Regions from separate parts of the Glaciecola punicea genome, predicted to be linked through region 1. Evidence: predicted binding sites of a transcription regulator. Region 1 holds the regulator's gene; each other region holds the start of a gene.
What was found. The regulator sigma-54, encoded in region 1, starts transcription at its own class of promoters, with help from an activator protein. The targets are predictions, from matches to a motif close to GTTGGCACGNNNNTNGNNT.
Positions count from the first base shown of each region.

Region 2: a site for sigma-54 is predicted at 3,992-4,010, ahead of dps (DNA starvation/stationary phase protection protein Dps). Genes of this name have one in related genera too.
Region 3: a site for sigma-54 is predicted at 4,140-4,158, ahead of glnK (P-II family nitrogen regulator). Genes of this name have one in related genera too.

Region 1 covers NZ_LZXY01000009.1:46,887-54,459, forward strand. The annotation lists gene arcB (aerobic respiration two-component sensor histidine kinase ArcB) at 1-1,166, shown strand, start outside; gene mgtE (magnesium transporter) at 1,216-2,574, opposite strand; gene BAE46_RS11045 (HPr family phosphocarrier protein) at 2,588-2,860, opposite strand; gene rapZ (RNase adapter RapZ) at 2,887-3,801, opposite strand; gene ptsN (PTS IIA-like nitrogen regulatory protein PtsN) at 3,833-4,276, opposite strand; gene hpf (ribosome hibernation promoting factor) at 4,284-4,571, opposite strand; gene BAE46_RS11065 (RNA polymerase factor sigma-54) at 4,597-6,126, opposite strand; gene lptB (LPS export ABC transporter ATP-binding protein) at 6,276-7,004, opposite strand; gene lptA (lipopolysaccharide transport periplasmic protein LptA) at 7,001-7,573, opposite strand, start outside.
Region 2 covers NZ_LZXY01000004.1:329,303-336,875, reverse strand. The annotation lists gene BAE46_RS07490 (N-acetylmuramoyl-L-alanine amidase) at 1-662, opposite strand, end outside; gene tsaE (tRNA (adenosine(37)-N6)-threonylcarbamoyltransferase complex ATPase subunit type 1 TsaE) at 659-1,138, opposite strand; gene BAE46_RS07480 (bifunctional ADP-dependent NAD(P)H-hydrate dehydratase/NAD(P)H-hydrate epimerase) at 1,135-2,640, opposite strand; gene queG (tRNA epoxyqueuosine(34) reductase QueG) at 2,647-3,840, shown strand; gene dps (DNA starvation/stationary phase protection protein Dps) at 4,130-4,699, shown strand; gene BAE46_RS07465 (DEAD/DEAH box helicase) at 4,798-5,997, opposite strand; gene BAE46_RS07460 (DUF3087 domain-containing protein) at 6,086-6,592, opposite strand; gene BAE46_RS07455 (glutaminase) at 6,688-7,573, opposite strand, start outside.
Region 3 covers NZ_LZXY01000002.1:263,767-271,339, reverse strand. The annotation lists gene purU (formyltetrahydrofolate deformylase) at 1-11, opposite strand, end outside; gene BAE46_RS03475 (lytic murein transglycosylase) at 61-1,353, opposite strand; gene mrcB (penicillin-binding protein 1B) at 1,672-4,026, shown strand; gene glnK (P-II family nitrogen regulator) at 4,209-4,547, shown strand; gene BAE46_RS03460 (ammonium transporter) at 4,572-5,804, shown strand; gene BAE46_RS03455 (VOC family protein) at 5,954-6,397, opposite strand; gene BAE46_RS03450 (hypothetical protein) at 6,492-6,776, opposite strand; gene ggt (gamma-glutamyltransferase) at 6,948-7,573, shown strand, end outside.

The sequences.
Region 1 (7,573 bases):
ACGGCACAAGGCTTAGGCAAGTGCTGTGGAACATACTGTACAATGCCGTGAAATTCACTGTGCAGGGCTCGGTATCACTCACGATGTCTGCAAAAATACACTCTGAAAGCCAAGCCGACATTACTTTTACCATTCAAGACACCGGAATTGGCATTGAAAAAAACCAGTTTGAGAAGATATTTGCGATGTATTATCAGGTGCAGCGAGAAGATTTCCAGTCGGCTACTGGCACTGGTATTGGCCTAGCCATTTGTAAGCAAATGGTCGATAAGATGAACGGCAGCATAAAGGTAAACAGCGCGCTCAATGAAGGTACCTGCTTTGAAATTAAGCTGCCTGTTAGCACCATAAATCAAACTCCAGAACTAGAGGAGCTCCGGGTAACTGGTTTACGTATCTTGCTGGTGGAAGATATTGAGTTAAACGTGATGGTCGCAAAAGCTTTGCTAGAGAAACTCGGTCAGCATGTTGCTGTAGCTATGACCGGTCAAGAAGCTATCGATATGGTGAGGCAAACAAGTTATGATCTTATATTGCTCGACATACAGTTGCCAGATATGACCGGGTTTGACGTAGCCCGGATTTTGCTCGAAGAAGACTTAGTGCTAAGAACACCAATTGTGGCCTTAACGGCTAATGTTATTAAAACAAGGCAAGAATATCTGGAAAATGGCATGGACGATATCATTTCTAAACCGGTGAAAAAAAGTAGAATAGTACAGGTGTTTAATGAGCTCTTTGCAGGTGAAGTGCGCAACAACCTGCCTTCACAGAGTAGCCGTCCAAAGATGATTATTGAGCAAGAGTCTCAAAAAGTACTCGATTTAGATCTACTCACTATGCTTATTGAGACTATTGGAGAAGGTTTGATAGAGGCAAGCTTGGCTGTTTTTGAAGACAAAATTCCAGAGTATATGGAAATATTAAATGTATCGTTGGCAGCAGACGATAAAGACGAGGTATGTTCTCAGGCACACAAAATAAAAGGTGCAGCAGGTTCGGTAGGGCTAGACAGAGTGCAAAAAGCAGCGAATATGATCCAGCAAGGTGATCATCCGGCGTGGTGGGAAAATGTGCATGAGTGGGTTGAGCAATTGCAAATGGCTATAAGCAAAGACGTTGTGTATTTGCATGAGTGGTTAAAGCAGCATCAATTTGATGACTAAGCATGGGTGTGCATTTCGCATAGTTTAATAGGGTATTATGTGACTATTTTCACATCAAAAACAAAGTAGCGGTGCCTAAAAAGGCAAATATACCTACTACATCGGTAATAGTAGTGAGGATAACACTGCCGGCTAGCGCGGGGTCTATCTTCATCTTTTTCATGATAATAGGCAGTGTGGCCCCGGCTAAGCCAGCGGCTATCATGTTAATCATCATCGCAAATGCAATTACGCAGCCTAACATGTAGTCTTGTTTCCAAAGGGCAATAACAGAGGCAATTAAAACCGCCCAAATGATGCCATTGAAAAAGCCAATGGCAAGCTCCTTTCTGACTAACCACAGTGCGTTGGCATCAGTAACATGGCCCACCGCCATTCCCCGTATAACAAGCGTTAATGTTTGATTACCCGCAACCCCTCCCATGCTGGGCACAATAGTATTTAATATTGCTAATACCGCCAGTTGGCTTAATGTTTCTTCAAACATGTCACTAACGGCTGCCGCTAACAGGGCAGTAACTAAGTTAACGCCCAACCAGACTGAGCGTCGTTTTGTAGACTGCCCGACTGGTGCAAAGGTATCTTCTTCGTCTTCAAGTCCAGCCATACTCATCATGGAGTGCTCAGCGTCTTCTCGGATAATATCAACCACGTCGTCTATCGTGATCCGTCCTACGAGCTTGCCGTCTTCGTCAACAACTGGAGCCGATAGCCAATCGTAGCGTTCGAACATGCTGGCCACTTCACGTTCTTCCATATTGACCGTTAGTGCTTCAGGCTCATCGTCCATAATATCTTCTACATTTACATCCGGGCTTGATGTTAATAAGCGTGAAAGAGATAGGGTGCCTATTAGAAAATCATGCCTGTTTACTACATATAGGGTGTCAGTGTTTTCAGGCAGCTCAGCTTTTAAGCGCAAGTATCTTATGACCACGTCTACCGTTACTTCACGCCTTAAGGTAATAGTGTCGGTATTCATGATAAAGCCGGCCGTATCTTCACCGTAAGACATTGCTTTTTCGGCGCGCAAGCGGTCTTGTGCATCCATTGTGGCAAGAATATTATTGAGTACATTTTCGGGCAAGGAGCTTAATGTTTCAGCTAAATCATCGGTGTCCATATCTTCTAGCGCATCTACTACCCTGGAAGGGATCATCTTCCCTATGATGCCGTTTCTGACGTCTTCAGACAACTCTTCTAGTACGTCACCGTGAAAGTCAGCGTCAAGCATTTGCCACAAAATATCGCGGGTTTTCGTGGGCGATGACTCAAGCAAAAGGGCAACATCACCTGCCGCAATATCGTGTAAAAGTTTACGAACACGCACAAACGCACCGGCGCTCAACGATTCGGAAATAGATGACAGTGTGGCTTGAGTATTCGATATATCGGTAGTTTCGGGCATGCGCTTCGTGTGTTTATTCACCTTCGTCAAATTTATTTGCGATAAGATTCTCGATGCTTTGCATCGCAAGTTCTGCGTCATTGCCATTGCATATCAGTGTGACTTGTTTACCCTGACTGCTTTGCAACATTAACAGAGCCAAAACACTATTAGCTGGCGCTTGCTCTGTTCCTTGCTCTAGCACAATATCACAGTCGTAGCTATTCGCTAGTTGTACAAGCTTTGTTGCTGCTCTTGCGTGCAAACCTAGCTTGTTCACTATAGTCAGCGTTTTTTTTAGCTTCATCGTAATTTTGCTCGCCAAGGTTACATTTATGACTCGTTTTGCACGTTTATGTTTGGCTCTACACTACTACTTGAAGTGGGTTTGCGTAGCGGCTTTGATATGCCAATTTCACGGTGTTTAACCTGTACGTCACCGTGACTACTTTTAAACGCTTCTGCTAAGGATTGCGCAACATAAACTGACCGGTGTTGCCCGCCAGTGCAGCCAATGGCTATTGTGACGTAGGAGCGGTTGTTACGCTCCAAATGCGGCAGCCAAGTTGTGATGAGATTCTGAACTTGCCAAATAACTTTCATCACCAAAGGCTGACCCGATAAGAATAACTCAACGGGACCATCTAAGCCATTCATTGGGCGTAAATCAGGATCCCAGTGGGGGTTGGGTAAAAACCGCACATCAAACACATAATCTGCGTCTTTAGGGATGCCATATTTAAAGCCAAAAGATTCAAATACAATCACCAGATCAGAGCTTTTTTTACCCAGTACCCTTTCACGAATAAGTTCGGCTAAATCGTGCACCGTAAGTTTGTCAGTATTTATATGCAGATCGGCTCTTTCGGCCACGGGCACTAGTATTGCGCGTTCTTCGTCTATGGCATCTACAAGTGAGTTACTGCGCTTGAAAAGAGGGTGCAGGCGACGCGTTTCGCTATAGCGTTTTAATAGGACATCGTCGCTGGCATCCAGGAAGATTATCGTGATTTCCCAAAATTCGGGTAAATATTCTAGCAATTCGTTAATTTCGTTTTCAGATTTTGGCATATTACGTACGTCTATGCTAACCGCTACTAATTCGTGCTGCTCTACAATTGTATGGGTCAAGGTAGGCAGCAGCGACACTGGAATATTATCGACACAATAATAGCCAAGGTCTTCTAATGAGCGAAGTGCAATGGACTTGCCTGAACCTGAACGCCCACTAATAATGAGAAGTTTCATATGTTGCCCTTTAGGAATTGCGTTTAAGCACTTATATAAGCGCGGCTACTAATTCGTTTTTGGTGGTCGCTTTCCTGATTGTTTTTACGGTGTCTTTATTACTGAGTTTTTTGGCAATGCCTGATAAAGCTTGCAGGTGCTTATCAGTTTGCTCTTCGGGCACAAGTATTGTAAAGAAAATATCAACGGGTTTACTGTCAATAGCATCAAAATCGATTGGCTGATTAGTGGTTATGATGACCGCAATCATATTGTTTAAGCCCTTAATTTTACCATGTGGTATGGCAATGCCGTGACCTATGCCGGTGCTGCCCATTTTTTCGCGGGCTAGCAAGCTAGCTAATACTTCAATTTGGTCTAATTCAGGAGATTGCGCAACGGCCATTTCGGAAATTATTTCGAAAATCCGTTTTTTACTGTTGCACTGAACCGCGCATTGAGTGCGGTCCAGTGAAATTATGTCGTTAATTATCATGAGTGGCTTAGTGACGTTTGAGTTTTTCTTTATGTTTTATAACCTGTCGGTCAAGCTTATCAATAAGACCGTCTATTGCAGCATACATATCTGTATGCTGTGAGTTTGCAAAAACTTCACCTCCTTGTAAATGCAAAGTTGCTTCTGCTTTTTGTTTGAGTTTTTCAATGTTAAGGATAACGTGCACGTTGCTGATGTGGTCGAAGTGGCGCTCTAATTTTTCAAACTTTGTGTTGACATAGTTACGTAGCGATTCTGTTATTTCGACGTGATGACCGGTCAGGTTTATTTGCATAATTTTAATCCTCTAATGTTTAGCCTTAGACAAGGCTCTTACGTTGATTCGAAGGCGGAATGTGTAACGATTCTCGGTATTTTGCAATTGTCCGCCTAGCAACATTAATGCCTTGATCGGCGAGCATCTGCGCAATCTTACTATCACTTAAGGGTTTATGAGCAGGCTCCACGGCAACCAACTTTTTAATAAAAGCACGGATGGCGGTAGAAGAGCAATTCTCACCAGAATCTGTGGATACGTGCGACGAGAAAAAATATTTCAGTTCAAAAATACCACGAGGCGTATGCATATATTTCTGCGTGGTCACGCGCGAAATCGTTGATTCATGCATGTCTACCATTTCAGCAACATCATTTAGTACCATGGGCTGCATCTTCTCTGGACCTTGCTCGAAAAACTCTCGCTGCTTAGCAACAATACAATGAGAGACTTTTAGCAAGGTTTCATTGCGGCTCTCTAAGCTTTTAATAAACCATTTTGCTTCTTGTAAATGAGACTTTATATATTGCGAATCGTTCGGATTTTTCGTCGATTTCGATAGCTTTGCGTAAGTTTCATTCACAGTAAGCGCGGGCAAGGCCTCGTTATTTAGTTCAACAGTCCACACACCTTTCTTTTTGTACACGTTTACGTCGGGTACAATGTACTCTGGTTCAACCGTTGATATGCAACTGCCAGGGCGTGGGTTCAGTGTTTTTAATAAGCGCATTACCTCACGCAGTTGGTCCTCTTTAAGGCGTGTCTTACGCATTAAGGTTCGATAATCTTTGCTTGCCAGTAAATCGGAGTGCTCTTCAATTATATTGCGCGCTTGATTTAACCACGGGGTGTCATCACTAAATTGTAGCAGTTGCACTAGCAAGCACTCTTTAACTGAACGTGAACCTGAGCCAACAGGGTCAAACATCTGAATGCGTTTGAGCACACACTCAACTTCGTCTAAATCTATATCTTCGTTGTCTAAGCTGTCTAATATTTCATCACTGCTAACGGTCAAGTAACCCGACTCATCAATTGAGTCGATAATTGCAATGGCGATAGATATGTCGTTGTCACTGAAGTGGGTAAGCTCTACCTGCCACATTAAATGGCCTTGGATTGATTCGGTGGTTTCGCCTTGAAAAACATAGTCGTCGTCAGGATTTGACCCGGTCATGCGCGATGGTGCTGAGGTAGACCCTAAATATTCCTCCCACGAGTGATCAAGCGGTAGGTCATCTGGAAGATTTCTATTTTCAAGCGCATCGTGAGTGTCCATGGTGTCGGGTACGTCAGTATCGCCGTTTGCCATGCCGGTATCGTTGTTGTTAGTCGCCTCAGCACTAATCGACGCTTGTTCTTTGTCGGTGCGAGAGTCAAGCGTTTGGTTGTCGTCAAGTGAGGCGTTGTCTTGGTCATGCTCAGCCATTTCGAGCAAGGGGTTTGATTCAAGTGCTTCTTGGATTTCTTGTTGTAGGTCAAGCGTTGACAACTGCAGTAGTTTAATCGCTTGCTGTAGTTGAGGCGTCATTGTGAGCTGCTGACTAAACTTAAGCTGTAACGAAGGTTTCATTAACGTCCTTCCACTAATTTAATGCGATGTATGTGCATAGACGACTTTAATATCTCCGATATAAGAAACGCGGTTTCCACTAATATTTTTAGGTAACTGCAATTATTATTAACAACGCCCTGCCTGCATAGTAGCGTTTTACGGGGCCTTTACAAGGAGAATTGCTCGCCTAAATAAACATCTTTTACTGTCTGATTAGCAAGTACTTCTTGCGAAGTGCCCGCCGCTATTAACTCGCCGTGACTTACAATATAGGCTTTCTCACATACGTCTAAGGTGTCTTTTACGTTGTGGTCGGTGATTAATACACCGATACCACGTTCTTTAAGCTGGTAAATAATTTTTTTAATATCATTAACCGATATTGGATCAACACCAGCAAAGGGCTCATCAAGCAAAATGAACTTTGGGTTTGCAGATAGGGCGCGAGCTATTTCGACGCGCCGCCTTTCGCCCCCTGACAGGCTCATTCCAAGGCTATTGCGTATATGGTTAATGTTAAAATCGTCAAGTAGTTCGTCGGCTATTTGTTCGCGCTGATCGTTCGATATATCCTTACGCGTTTGCAGTATTGCCATCAGATTCTCATAAACGGTGAGTTTTCGAAATATTGAGGCTTCTTGGGGCAAATATCCAATGCCTTGTCTAGCTCGCTCGTGCATGGGCTGAAAACTTAAGTCAACTTGATCTATAAAAATGCCGCCTTTGTCTAAGGGAACCAGACCTACTATCATATAGAAAGTGGTCGTTTTGCCTGCGCCATTAGGTCCTAATAAACCTACTATTTGGCCGGTAGAAACCTCGATACTGACGTCGCGGACTACTTGTCGGGATTTATACGACTTGGCTAAATTTTTGGCGTATAGGGTACTTCTCACGGTTGATCCTCGCGTTTTTTTTCTGCTTCATCCGCTTTTTCATCAGAAGAAAATGCGCCTGGGCTTAACACGGTAGTGACGGTAGCATCGCTGTTAGCGTCGGTCGACGCCATAATCTGTTGTTTAGCCATGTCAAATGCAATGGAGTCGCCGTTAACCTGAACATCTTTTTGTTTGATTGATGCATTACCTTTTAATAAAATAGTTTGAAACTCAACGTTGTATTGAATTTCATTTGCACTGGCAATCACAATCGAACCATCCTCTAGTTTTTGTTGGTAACTAGCTGGTTTACCCCTTGCAGTAATAATTTCTTTTCCTTTTCCTGCGGTCGCATCGGCGATGACTTGATCCGCTAAAATTTCGAGGCTACCTTGCTTAATAACAACGCTGTCCTTAAAAATAGAAGTCATCTTTTTACCGTCCAAAGATTGCTCTCTTGAACTTGCCGTTACCGGTAATAAAAAATCGTTCTCAATATTGCTGCCTTCACTGCCCAACGTCGCTATTTCGGCTGCATCGGGCAGTTGGTCTAGGTCTGGTGTTTGCGTACCATTCGCCGAAAAACC
Region 2 (7,573 bases), on a different contig from region 1:
AGCATTTTTGAAATGCTTAATGTGATGTGCTTCTCGTAGGTACCCGCGGGGCCAATTGAGCCGGGATCAACACCTCCATGCCCTGCATCTATTACTATTATAATATCTCTGTCACGGTCAGGTTCCAAAGCATTAACGGCAACATTTGGATCAGCGTTATTCGAGCGCGCATTACTTATGGCGACCTCAGATGGAGGATTAGGGTCAATAAGTTCAATCACTAGCCGGTGCCTCGCCTGCTTAACGTCTTCATCCGCTGGCGTTAAAGTGAATAGTCTAACGCTAAGTTTCTTGTTGGTTTCAATCACTATGCGACTATCTTTAGACGTTATTGGCGTGGAATGTCTCAACTTGCTGACTTTATTGCCCGACAGCCCTATACTCGAAAAATTGAATGCGTTGTCTACATTTTGTAAATCGATGACAACGCGCTCGGGATTAGCCAGCGAAAAGTAAGAAAAACTTGGTGGTTCGTCGAATTCGAGTACTATGCGCGCTAAATCGCGAGAGTCAGAAAAGCGCACATCTGTCACATTTACCTGTTTTGCAGACACACTTTGAACACAGCCTATAAAAAGCGCAAACACTGTAAACGTAAGATATACAAATAACGCAATAGCGCTGTTGGCCTGCTTTACATAGGTACCTGCTGACTTTTTCATTGCCTGTTACTCTTTAGCCCTTCTATGCAAAGCAGACCAAAAGGGCTAAATCCTTCAAATTCGAACATACGGCCGCTGCGATGATAGCTAATATCAACAATTAAATCGGGGACCGGCAATAGCCCCTGTCCTTTTTCTGGCCACTCCACTAAACAAGCACTTTGAGGAGTAAAGTAGTCCCGTATGCCCATAAACTCAAGCTCTTCTGGATCTGCTACCCGGTATAGATCAAAATGAAATAAGGTGTTAGGGCCTAGTTCATAGGGTTCTACTAGCGTATAGGTAGGACTTTTAACATTGCCATTGTGCCCTAAGCTATGCAATAAAAAACGACTAAAAGTCGTTTTACCGGCACCTAAGTCACCGCGCAAAAATGTGCATGTCCCCCCGTAACCTTCTTCGGTAAAGGCTTTTCCCAAAATAAACGCGACATTACGGGTGTCGGCTTCGCTGCTGCAATACTGCTTTATTTTCATTCTTTTTCGTTTATTAGTAATCTAACGGTGGCAAACAAATCACTAGCTAATAATCCGCGCTGCCCATATTTTTGCGCTACTATATCACCTGCTTTCGCATGAATCGACACCCCGTATAAACAAGCCATGTCTTTACTGAGTCCTTGCGCCATTAAAGAGCCCAAGATACCGGCTAATACATCGCCCGTACCGCCCGTTGCCATGCCCGGATTACCATGCCTGCAGACCCAAGCATGGCGTTGATTGTCGACGATACTGCCCGCTCCCTTCAATACGCAGGTAGCCTTATAGCGTATTGAACAGCGCCTAGCAAAATCAAATCGATTTGCCTCAACCTCTGCAATAGAGACGTTTAACAGACGCGCTGCTTCACCCACGTGTGGCGTAATAATAGAGTCTCTTAGCGTAACAAACTCGGTATCAAGCGCGGCTAAATTCAAGGCATCTGCATCTATCACTATTGGTTTTGACGTATGTTGACAGTGCAGCATTACCGCGTCAAAAGCTTGTTTACCCCATTCGTCTTGGCCCAAACCAGGACCAATGACGATACAGCTTGCCCATTTTAGCATCTCTTTGAGACCTGAACTTACCACCATAAGTTCAGGTCTGCCTGCACTAATTTGTACGATAGAATTTTGATGTGTAAATACTTTCACCAGACCCGCACCAGCACGAAGCGCCGCTTCGGATGTCATGCGAATAGCGCCTGACATTCCTTCGTTTCCACCTACACATAACAAGCGGCCGTGCGTGCCTTTATGACTGTTCACTGAGCGCGGCGCTAAACCCTTAAGATATTTCAAATCTAATGCGCTTGCATCGCTTTTAGCAATACTAGCAAACGCTTTTCCAATGCCTAAATCTTCAAATATAAGCTGACCGCAGGCCTCTATGCCAGTTGATGTGGTTAAGCCAAGTTTTATGCCCACAAAAGTGACCGTAGCGCTTGCTACAATGCACTTTCCCAATGCAGCCCCTGTGTTTGCATCTAAGCCGCTAGGCAAATCTATACTAACCACAGGCTTATTACTGTTATTGACAAGTGTAATGGCTTGCGCGAAGTCTGATCTAACTGCGCCGCTTATCCCGGTACCTAATAAACCATCAATAATGATATCTGCTTTATCTACAAAGGCTTTTGTCAGCCCCTCTACTTTACCGCCACACGCAAGCCAATCAACCTGCGCGCGCTTCACATCACCAGCAACTTCTTTATTTGTTTGCACGGCGCACAGGCGCACATTTTTACCCGCGTTATAAGCACTAAGCGCCGCCACATAGCCATCGCCTGCGTTATTGCCGCTGCCCACGACTACCAAATAATTATCTACATTAGGAAATAGAGTAACGCAGTGCTGATACACGCAGGCACCTGCGCGCTGCATTAAGCTAAACATATCTATACCGAGTGTTTTTGCCGCGGCTTGCTCATGCATTCTTACTTGATCAGTTCGATATAATTTTTGTGTTAAGCTATGGTTAAATTTCTCTTGCAGCATAAATGAATGTCCTTAATAAATTCAACTAACGGTAGCGCGCACGCAGACGTCAATGACAGCTCTTGCCTTGACTTACTTGCACTTGCTAACAATATCAAGGCTTGGGGCAAGGCGCTAGGCTTTCAGCAAGTGGGCGTGTGTGACATTGACGTAAGCCAGCAAAAACCCATGCTTGAAGCCTATTTGGAGAAGGGTTATCACGCCAGTATGGACTACCTCGCGCGCAACGTTGACAAGCGCTTAGCGCCCGAAAAACTTCACCCTAACACCTGTCGTATTATCAGCGTGCGCATGAACTACCTTCCGCCAGAAGCTCAGTTTGCAAACAACTTACAAAATGATAAACAAGCCTACATCAGCCGATACGCGCTTGGGCGTGACTATCATAAAGTGATGCGTTCTCGTCTAAAAAAACTAGGAGAACGTATAAAGCAGCATTGTGAAGCCTTAGATTACAGACCATTTGTAGATTCTGCGCCAGTGCTAGAGCACGCTATTGCGCAAAAAGCGGGTTTAGGCTGGACGGGCAAACACACACTTACCCTGAATGAAGAGGCTGGGTCGTGGTTCTTTTTGGGCGAGCTGTTTGTGAATATTCCTTTACCTCTTGATGAAAGTGCCCAAGAAAACTGCGGCACCTGCACTGCATGTATCAGCATTTGTCCCACTCAAGCGATAGTAGCGCCTTACCAATTAGATGCAAGACGCTGTATTTCATATCTCACCATTGAACATAAAGGTGTCATCCCATTGGTATACAGAAAAGCAATGGGAAATCGTATTTATGGCTGCGATGATTGCCAACTGGTATGCCCTTGGAATAGGTATGCGGAAGTAACGCAAGAGAAAGATTTTTTCGCTAAAGAATTTCTGCAAGGCGCTAGTCTTGTTAGCCTATTTGAATTAACAAAGCTTGAGTTTTTAGAAAAAACCCAAGGTTCGCCCATTCGCCGAATAGGGTATGAAAGTTGGCAAAGAAACCTATCCATTGCCATGGGCAATGCGGGTTTTGACGAACAGATACTTTCAAGTTTGCAGCGAGCGCTGTCTTGTGCTGTGTCAGATGTATTAAAAGAACATTTCGCGTGGGCTATTGCCGAGCAAAAAACACGTAAGGCAAATCCGGAAAAGGCAGTCAGCACTAGACAACACGAGCGCCTTATCCGTATTGTGCAAAAGGGCCTGCCGCGCGACGCATAATCAATTGGCCTACCTGTACATGTAACTCTTACAAAATTCTCTGCCAATTTTTCCCACTTTTGCTTACAAAAGGCCCTTCATTGCTTTATTTAATTTTACGTGCTCCTAGCCAAAGCTCGGTATCAAGGGCGCTCACCTGTACTGTGCGTCAATTGGCATCCTTAATGCTTGGTTATTTGAACGTGGGGATAAGTAATTATTCAAACCTTTGAGCTAAAACATTTTATCTAGCTTTCAGTTTTATACACCTTATTACTTATCGCTTAGTTTTAACCACACTGGAGGAATAATGACTAATAGTAATCAAAATAACCAAGCTAATACACAATTTACAGTACCTGGAATGGACGACAGTCATGCAGACAAAGCAGTTGCTATTTTAGATAATCGCATGGTCTCACTGCTCGATTTGTCCCTTACCCTAAAACATGTTCACTGGAACGTAGTAGGGCCAAACTTTATTGGTGTTCACGAAATGTTAGACCCACAGGTTGAATCTGTTCGTGAAATGGTTGACACCATTGCCGAAAGAATTGCCACTATGGGCGGCGTGCCCGTAGGAACGCCTAAGTCAATAGTAGATCGTCGGTCATGGCAAGACTATTCTTTGGGTAAAGCCTTAGTGCTTGAGCACCTGGGTGCGCTAGACATGGTTTATAATGGCGTAAATGGCGATCACCGAAAGGCGATCGGCAAAATGGTCGGCCTTGACCCAGTATCGGAAGATATGTTGATAGAGCAATTAACCGCACTTGAACAATTTCAGTGGTTTGTAAGAGCGCATCTAGAATCTGCCGATGGCAATTTGTCAACGGCCGGTGAGAGTACTGAATCTGGCGCAGCATCGGCAGCATCATAGTTTTGAGAACTATTGTGCAAAGCTGTTAATCAAAGCGCCAGAAAATAAAAAAGCGGTCTCCAAAACCGCTTTTTTGTTGCTAACTTTTTTTTCCTAACTTAATACTGTTTCACTTTTGGTTTTTTGACTTTTGGCTGCTTGAGCCTAGTTTCAGGCAATTTTTGTTTAGAAGACAAACCCTCAACATGTAGCACTGGAATGACTTGCTGTATTAAGTTTTGTATATCACTAAGCTGCTTAAAGTCTTCGGCCGTTACAAATGAGACGGCCTGCCCGACTGAACCTGCACGACCGGTTCGACCAATTCTATGCACATAATCTTCAGGTACGTTGGGTAGATCATAATTCACTACGTTAGGAAGCTGCTGAATATCTATGCCGCGCGCAGCTATGTCAGTGGCTACTAAAATACGTAACTCACCATTTTTGAACGATGCCAGTGCTTTAGTGCGTGCACCTTGGCTTTTATTACCGTGGATCGCTGCTGCTGAAATTTCGTGACTACATAGCTGCTTAGTTAATCTGTTCGCGCCATGTTTCGTGCGCGTAAATACCAAGGCCTGTTGCCAACCATTGCTTTCAATTAAATGAATTAAAAGCTTACTTTTATTGGCTTTTTCAAGATATACAATTGAATGCTCTACGCTTGGGGCAGCTGCGTTGTTTGGCGTCACGGAAATTTCAACGGGATTATTGACCAAGCGACTGGCTAAACCACGTATATCTTCAGAGAAGGTTGCTGAAAACAATAAATTTTGGCGCTTTTGAGGCAACAGTTTCAAAATACGTTTTATGTCGTGTATGAAGCCCATGTCAAGCATACGATCAGCTTCGTCTAGCACAAGCACTGACACGTCAGAGAATTTAACTGCATTTTGTTGAAACAAATCGAGTAAACGCCCTGGTGTTGCCACCAAAATGTCACAGCCGCGGCGTAAATGTTTCATTTGCGGGTTTATTGACACGCCGCCAAAAACCACCGTTGATCGAATAGGAGTATTCACTTTGTATTCGTCAATATTCGCTGCTACTTGAGCAGCCAATTCGCGAGTAGGTGTTAATACTAAGGCTTTAATATGATTTGGCCTTGGCTCTGAATAATTTGTGGCAAAGCGCTGAATTAAAGGCAGTGTAAACGCTGCGGTTTTACCTGTACCGGTTTGCGCGGCTGCCATTACATCTTTTCCTGACAATACTGCCGGAATTGCTTGCTCTTGAATAGGTGTTGGGGTGGTATAGCCTTTGTCAGTTACAGCACTGACCAGCTCTTTACTAAGCCCTAAAGCGGAAAAACTCATGTATGTTTGCTTATGTTGTGAAATATTTAGGCGACAAAGTATAGCACAGACGGCGCCAAGCAAATATTAATGTTGACTTTATTTAGATTTAGAAATTGCGCAGTATGCTGTCATCATATTTTTCAACATCAATAGTTATCCCATATTTTGTGGCTAGACTGTCTAGCTCTGCTTGCTGTATAACTAATTCATCCATGATTATGGTGTTGTCGTCTAGCTGCCACAGTAGCTTAGAGCCTGCAAAACTATATTGAATGGCCAGCATTGCATCGGCATTACCGGCAAGGCTAGCTGGCCTTAGCTTCATCATTTTTCGATTTATTTTATTGAGCGCTTGTTTAAGGTCCCACACATAAACAACTTCTGTCATAAACGTATGTTTACGATACTTATTGAGCAGCAACCCGACACTCAACGTACAAATTATGACGCCGGTCAAGTTCCAATGAAAGTGGCTTCCGGTCTCATCAGGAAACAAAGCAATAAGCGTTTGTGAAATTGCTAAGCTCCCAATCGCCAGGGTCGCTATACAAGCAACAATTACTCGATTTAAGTGCCGACGGTAGCGCGTTTTATCTATATTTATTAATTGCATATAAGGTAGCTCTAAGGGTAAATGTAAAACAAAAAAATAAGCATATAATATTATTAACCAAGGCGGCGCGCCACTAGGGCTGGCTTTGTTTGAGGCTAATCACCAAAAACCGACCAGCCCGTTTCAGCCGCAAATAATTCAAGCGCATAAGTGCCTAATTTACTATTACCAATAGTGTCAAGACCAGGCGACCATACGGCAATGGAAGCTTTGCCAGGTGCAATAGCCAATATTCCGCCACCCACCCCACTTTTGCCTGGCAAGCCGACTCTAAAGGCAAACTCGCCAGAACCGTCGTAGTGTCCACATGTTAGCATGAGTGCATTAATACGCTTGGCGCGTTGAGATGACACAATAGGGAAACCTGTATTTGGATTTTTCCCATTATTCGCCAAAAATAGTCCAGCTTTTGCTAACTGTTCTGTGTTCATCGCAATTGAGCAATGGCTGAAATAAGTGTTTAACACATCCGGAACAGGGTTCTCAAACTGTCCAAATGAGGCCATAAAATAGGCTAATGAGATATTTCTAGCACCGCTGTGTGCTTCACAGCGCGCAACATTTTCATCAATCCCAATGCTCTTATCATCGGCTAAAAAACGCACGAAATGGAGTATTTCGGCTAACATTTTGCTAGATTTATGACCCTGCATAATTGCATCAGCTACCGCAATGGCGCCTGCATTAATGAATGGATTCCGAGGCTTACCATGTTCATGTTCAAGCTGCACTATGGAATTAAATGGGTCTCCCGAAGGTTCTCGACCTACGCGAGACCAAAGCGTTTCACCTAACTTGTCTAGGGCTAAAGTGAGCGTGAATACTTTTGAAATGCTTTGGATAGAAAACAAGGTTTTAAAGCATCCCGCATTAAAAATCTCACCGTTAGGCAAAGCCACACTTATTGCAAATTGATTTGCATCTATTTTCGCAAGCTCAGGAATATAGCTAGCGACATTGCCTTTATCCTGCAGTTGCATC
Region 3 (7,573 bases), on a different contig from region 1:
CTTGCATCCATATTATTTTCTGCACTAGGCAAAACGCATCTCCAAAATCGCTAGGGGTAATTACCGTGTGCTTAGCACCGTGTCGACGGTAGAAGGGCTTGGAAAACCGTCTGCAACCAAGCCATTTTGAGCTTGAAACTGCCTTATACCTTCGCGTGTTGCTGGCCCCATAATACCGTCGGCGCCGCCCACATCATAGCCTAATTCATTAAGCTTGTTTTGAAGCTTAACAATATCACTTATCTTGAAACTGGGTAAATCAGGCAGTGTGGCATGCAAACCTGCGCCGCCCGCGATTTGATTGGCTAACTGGCCCACTGCAATGGCGTAAAACTCGCTGTTGTTCCAACGCATAATGGTGCGAAAATTAGCGTAGGTTAAAAATGCAGGCCCTTGATGACCCGCAGGCACCCGTAAGCGTGACTCTATGTCACTGTTGGGCAGTGAACTACCGTCGCCCTTCACAATACCCAGCGCTTTCCATTGAGTAATGGTTTTCACTTCGTTATTAGCTAACTGAAAGTCGAACCCTTGTGGAAGTTTCACCTCACGTCCCCAACGAAGTCCTGGTTGCCAGCCTAACTGCCACAAGAAATTCGCACCTGATGCTAAGGCATCTTTTTCACTTTCCCATAAGTCTATTTTACCGTCGCCGTCGCCGTCTATTGCATAATTCGTGTAGGTGGTAGGCATAAATTGGGTATGTCCCATGGCACCGGCCCAAGAACCTTGCATCTCTTCACGCTTTAAGTCTTGAGAGTCCATCAGCTTTAAGGCTAAAAACAGCTCGTTGGAAAAAAAGCGAGAGCGGCGTTCGTCACAGGCCAAGGTGGCCAAGGAATCAAGCGTTGACATTGTGCCTTTAAAGCCGCCATAGTTAGTTTCAAGGCCCCAAAATGAAATCAAATAATGACCTGGTATACCGTACTGATCAGTTAATGTTCTTAAGAACTCGCGATGCTCTGCGTATTTTTCACGGCCCTTAGTAATGCGCCACTCGTTTACACGCTTTGAAAAGTAGTCAGGGAAGGTGGATACAAACTCAGGCTGGCTGCGATCTAATTCAATCACCCGTGGAATAAAAGTGAAGCCGTCAAACTCAGCATTTACTCTAGACTGACTGACGCCTGCATTTAGGGCTTCCACTTTTTTGCCTTCAAGGCACTGACCAAAATTGGCCTTGTTTTGAGCTACAAGCGACGCTACGTCTTGGGTTTGAAGGGCGAGTGTGGTAAAAGACACACTGCATAGAACAGCGATAGCGCTCAATAGATTTATGGGTTTCGAAAAACTACATTTGTTTAATAAGGCGTGCAACGATAATGGAGCGCGAGATTTATGCGTCTGCTTCATCGCAGCTTGATCCACGAGTGTAACGCAAGGTAATGTATTCAAGTTAGTTTTCAAAAAGCGCATCCTTGGATAAGGTATTGGTAACAAAGGCTTGGTATACTCTACCGAGAATTACTTCCTTAAACAATCAAATAAAGGTGAATAAGACGATCAAGCTCTTATAACATGCAGCCATAACGAAGAGCTTAATTACCTTATCTTCATGGCGTATCAGTTCATGCGGGTACAGCTTAAAGTATAGCGCAGAAAGCGGTTCTCAATCATGTTGCATACAATGAATAACATCCGGGAACTTTACCGTAATATAACATCCTAAGAATGGCAAATATTGGTAACAAAATGCGAAAAAAAGGTAAACAAGTGAACAAAAAGCGGATAAATTTCACGCCGTTTCAATGGTTAAAACGTCATTTTGGTAAACTAATACTGCTATCTGCTGCAGTTGTAGTGGCCTATCTTGTTTATTTAGACGCGCAAATTAAACCAAGATTTGAAGGCAATAAGTGGCAAGTACCGGCGCAAATATATGCACGCCCGCTTACCATGGATGTTAAACAAGAAATTACCATGCAAGAAGTCGTGGATGAGCTTTCCTTTCTAGGATATCGTAAAAAGTCCACCATTAGTGAGTTAGGCGAATACTCACAAAGCAGCAATAGCCTCGTTATTTATCGCCGTGAATTTAATTATCCCGATACTTTATACCCTGCCCAGAGAATGCAAATAAGCTGGGAAGGCCCCCGTATTTCTCGGATTGAAATACTTGATAACGGCAATTTTTTATCGCGCACGAGTTTAGAGCCTTGGCTGGTATCACGCTTGGTTAGCGGCCTAGACGAAGACCGCATGTTAATGGCTGACGCCGACATCCCTTACCTATTAAAAGCAGGCCTGGTGGTGGTTGAAGATAGAAACTTTTACACGCATCATGGCGTCGCGCCTCTTTCTATTTTACGCGCTCTTATGGCTAACATAAGCGCCGGCAGAACGGTGCAAGGCGGCAGTACTCTTACCCAGCAGCTGGTGAAAAACCTGTTTTTAACCCGCGAACAGTCTTATCTCAGAAAACTTAAAGAGGCCGCCATGGCCTTGGTTATTGACGCACGCTATAGCAAAAATGAAATTCTAAACGCCTATATAAACGAAGTGTTCTTAGGCCAAAATGGCGCCGTAGCGGTGCATGGATTTGGCTTGGGCAGCCACTATTTTTTCAACAAGCCCTTGAACGAGCTGGCGATTGAAGAAATTGCCACGCTGGTAGGTTTGGTTAAAGGTCCGTCGTATTTTGATCCTAAACGGCATATTGAACGCACAACCAAGCGCAGAGACTTAGTGCTGCGGCTTTTACTGGAAGCGAGTGAAATTACGCCCCAAGAATATGAAACGGCGGTGAGTCGACCCTTAGTAACAAATGACAGCCCTAGTCTTGCTTCGGGTAAGCACCCTGCTTTTATGGATAAAGTGCGCGCAGAGCTTAGCGAAGTGGTACAAACTAAAGAATCGAGAATGTCGGGGGTAAAAGTCTTTACCACGCTGGATATAAACGCCCAAAGACGGGCAGAAAATGCGGTCACACAAGTAGTCTCAGCTAAGTCAAAAACCTACAAGCAGCCGAATTTAGAAGCGGCACTGGTCATGTCAGACATTAAAACAGGCGGGATTAGAGCAATAGTAGGCGGCAAAAATACCGCCTTTGCAGGATTTAACCGAGCACTGCGAGCGCAGCGGGCTATTGGCTCCCTGATTAAACCGGTAACTTTTTTAAGCGCGCTTGAAGATCCCAGTCAGTTTACCTTAGCCACGCTGCTAGATGACAAGCCAATCACCTTTGACGATGCCGATGGCAAAAAATGGGCGCCGCAAAATGCCGATAAAGAATTTAGAGGACAAGTATTATTAGTCGATGCGCTGATAAAATCATACAACGTGCCTAGCGTAAACTTGGCCGCAGCAATAGGCTTTGATGAAGTAGTTCGAAGCCTTAACAGGCTAGGTGCTAATACCCAAACAAGAGCGCTTCCGTCGGTTGCATTAGGCGCGGTGGAGCTTTCGCCACTGCAGGTGAATCAGGTGTATCAAACTATCTCAAACAACGGTGTATTCAAGCCTTTGTACTCGTTGTATGCGGTTACCACACATAAAGACCAGCTTTTATGGAAACGTACCAATCGTGAGCAAATACGGGCTAACGAAGACGCGACTTATTTAGTCAACTACGCGTTGCATAAAGTGACTACCCACGGCACTGCTAGACGCATAAAAGCTGAGTTTCCTAACATTAATATGGCAGGAAAAACCGGCACCACCGATGACTACCGTGACAGCTGGTTTTCAGGTTTCGACCGAAATCTAGTGACCACTGTATGGCTTGGTAATGACAACAACACGCCTATTAATATGTCGGGTGCAACGGGTGCTTTACCTATATTTATAGCCCTGCAAAAGCAGCAGTCGCCAAAAACCTTGGTAAGACGGTTTCCGCGTAGCTTAACGATCGCCCATTTCAATCAAGTTACGGGCGAGCAAACACTGCCAGGCTGCCCTGACGTGATTAGTGTGCCAGCGATTAAGTCTGCCTTGGGCGAGCCAAGCGGCTGCCTTAGTCAACCCAAACCTGTTATTCAACCCACCGAGGGTAAAAAGTCGTGGTGGGAGCGTTTATTTGGTCCTTAGCATAGGCGCACCATAAATGTTCAAGATAGGGCACTTGCACCATTGCAGTGCTCTTATTTATTTATAACCATCCCTTTCTCAATGTAAGCTTATGAAAAATAAGATTATTAATTTCTGGCATTCCTTTTGTATTGTTTTGTGTTAACACATCACATTAACGTGTAATCACGCAGGAGCAACACATGAAATTAGTCACTGCCATCATAAAACCCTTCAAGCTAGACGATGTTCGAGAAGTCATCTCTGACATCGGTATAGATGGCTTAACGGTTACTGAGGTAAAAGGTTTTGGCCGCCAAAAAGGCCACACCGAGCTTTATCGAGGCGCTGAATATCAAGTCGATTTCTTACCCAAAGTAAAACTTGAAATAGCGGTGCAAGACGATCAGGTAGAGCGCTTAATAGAAGCTATTGTTGGCGCAGCAAAAACCGGCAAAATCGGTGACGGCAAAGTATTCGTGTACGACTTGTTACAAGCCGTGCGTATTCGAACCGGCGAAGTTGACGACGAAGCCTTATAAGTAAATTTTTTGGGGAACACCACAATGGAAATTACATTTGAATTAGGGTATGCGCTAGATACCTTTTACTTTTTAATATGCGGCGCATTAGTCATGTGGATGGCCGCAGGGTTTACGATGTTAGAAGCGGGCCTAGTGCGTGCAAAAAACACCACCGAAATTTTAACTAAAAACGTGGCTTTGTATGCAGTCGCTTCTATCATGTATATGATTTGTGGCTACAGCATAATGTATGGCGGCGATGATTTTAGCCTCTTTTTAAGCGGCATTACGGCAGACGGAGCAACCGGTGTTGAGGAACCAGCAGGCTATGCACCTTCGGCCGATTTCTTCTTTCAAGTTGTGTTTGTTGCCACCGCCATGTCGATAGTGTCAGGTGCGGTGGCTGAACGCATGAAACTATGGGCATTTTTAGCGTTTACGGTGGTGCTAACAGGCTTCATTTATCCAATGGAAGGCAGTTGGACGTGGGGCGGTGAGAAGGTACTTGGTTTGTTCTCCTTAGCAGAATTGGGTTTTAGCGATTTTGCTGGCTCAGGGATTGTGCATATGGCAGGCGCATCAGCAGCACTTGCTGGGGTATTAGTGTTAGGCGCACGAGCGGGTAAGTACTCAAAAGACGGCAAAGCAAATGCAATTCCCGGGGCAAATTTGCCGCTTGCAACCTTAGGCACATTCATACTATGGGTAGGTTGGTTTGGCTTTAACGGCGGCTCGGTCCTGGCGACCTCTTCGGTTGAAAATGCTAATTCAGTCGCTGTAGTATTTATGAATACTAATATGGCCGCAGCCGGTGGTTTGGTGTCTGCCCTATTATTAGCTCGCCTCATGTTTGGTAAAGCAGATTTAACCATGGCCTTAAACGGTGCATTAGCCGGACTAGTTGCCATAACTGCTGAACCATCTACACCCACTCCTTTACAGGCCACATTGTTTGGGGCACTGGGCGGAATATTAGTGGTGTTAAGCATTCTTGCGTTAGACAAAGTAAAAATAGATGACCCGGTGGGCGCAATTTCTGTTCATGGCACAGTAGGCTTCTTAGGACTAATGCTGGTGCCTATCACCAATGAAGGCGCTAAATTTACGGGTCAGCTTGCAGGGGCCTTTACTATCTTTATTTGGGTATTCGTGACCAGTCTCTTAGTGTGGTTAGCACTCAAAGCGATTATGGGCATAAGAGTATCTGAAGAAGAAGAATACGAAGGCGTGGATATAAGTGAATGTGGCTTAGAGGCATACCCTGAGTTTAAATAAGCCTTTATATAAAGCGCTTGAAAAGAAGTGAGTTTGAAGAAAGGTGCGGTAATACAACAATCAATAATGATAATAATATAGAATAAACTGCCGTATGTTATTGAAAAGCCAGCATTAGCTGGCTTTTTTTTCTTCATAAATATGTGTAGCTACCACGTTCCTGTGTTTTGCATTGACGACCAAGGCTCAGCTGGATCTAGGGAGTCACCTTTTTGCAGCAGCTCAATTGAAATGTTGTCAGGTGATTTTACAAAGGCCATGTGGCCATCGCGAGGCGGTCGGTTAATGGTCACGCCGCTGCTTTGTAGTTTGTCACATAAGCCGTAAAGATCATCTACCCTAAAGGCTAAATGACCAAATGCACGTCCCGTTGTGTAATCTTCTTGCGGATCCCAGTTATAAGTAAGTTCTAGCAAAGGTGCGCTGCGTTTTTTGGCGAGCGCTTCATCTTCGGGCGCGGCTAAAAATACTAAGGAAAACCGACCTTTTTCGCTGTCATACTGACTTGTTTTTACTAAACCCAGTAAATCGCAGTAAAAATGCAGTGAATCTTCTAAATTGGTCACTCTTATCATGGTGTGCAAATATTGCATAACGTAAACCTTTTTCCTATTTTTAAACTGTGTAAAGACATATATGAATTGTGAAAAATAGTGCTGCTGCTCGCTACTGTAATTGACTAACCTTTCATTTTATAAGCGTAACGCCGCTTACTTGCGTAACTGAATTAGCACCTGCGCGTTCAATTATTTTGACTAAGGATGTTTGAATAGTTTCATTTTCTCTGGCGTCACCTTGGCTGGCAAATCGCTCCTCTTGCGCCTGGCTTTCTTCTTCTAAAGTAAATTGGACAACAACTTCAGTAGCAACGTTAGCGGTGTTGCCAAAATACTCAATGGCAATGAGCGGGAAGCCTCTAAAGCCTTTATTAACTTGCTTGGCTATTCTCTTTTTTGCTTTGTCTATGTGCATAGAGCCTCCTTGTTTATAGTGATAGTTTACCATAGCATATGCGTATATTTTGTTGACGCCTTTAAATTTCAAACAAACATAGCCAAATAGGCAATAAAACGGTATTTTTGTATATTCTTCTATGTTCTTCTCTATTATAAGTATAACTCAAAAATTAGAGGTAAGTTTGCTATGACATTACGTATTTTTTCTATCCTTACGGTACTGAGTATTGGCCTTGCCGGCACCGCCTTTTCTTATGATCGCATAACTGGTGCTCCTTTTGCGAGTCGCTCAGAGATTATTGCGCAAAACGGCATGGCAGCGACCAGCCAACCCTTAGCCACTCAAGTTGCGCTTGATATTTTAAAAAGCGGTGGCAATGCTATAGATGCAGCTATTGCAGCAAATGCTATGTTAGGCTTAGTGGAGCCAACGGGCAGTGGTATTGGCGGAGACTTATTTGCTATTATATGGGACGCTAAAACTAAAAAACTTTATGGCTTGAATGCATCAGGTCGTTCTCCGCAGTCTTTAACCTTAGAGTACTTCACGCAAAACAACATCACTGAAATTCCAAAATTTGGTCCACTGCCGGTATCAGTGCCCGGCGCGGTAGACGGCTGGTTTATGCTAAGTGAACGCTTTGGCACTTTACCCATGAAAACGTTGCTTGCGCCTTCTATAAACTATGCTCGCAACGGTTTTCCTGTTTCTGAACTTATCGCTTATTACTTTGAAAGTAACCAAAAGCGCATTGGTCAATATCCAGGCTTTACTGACACGTTCACCATTGATGGTACAACACCCGTAAAAGG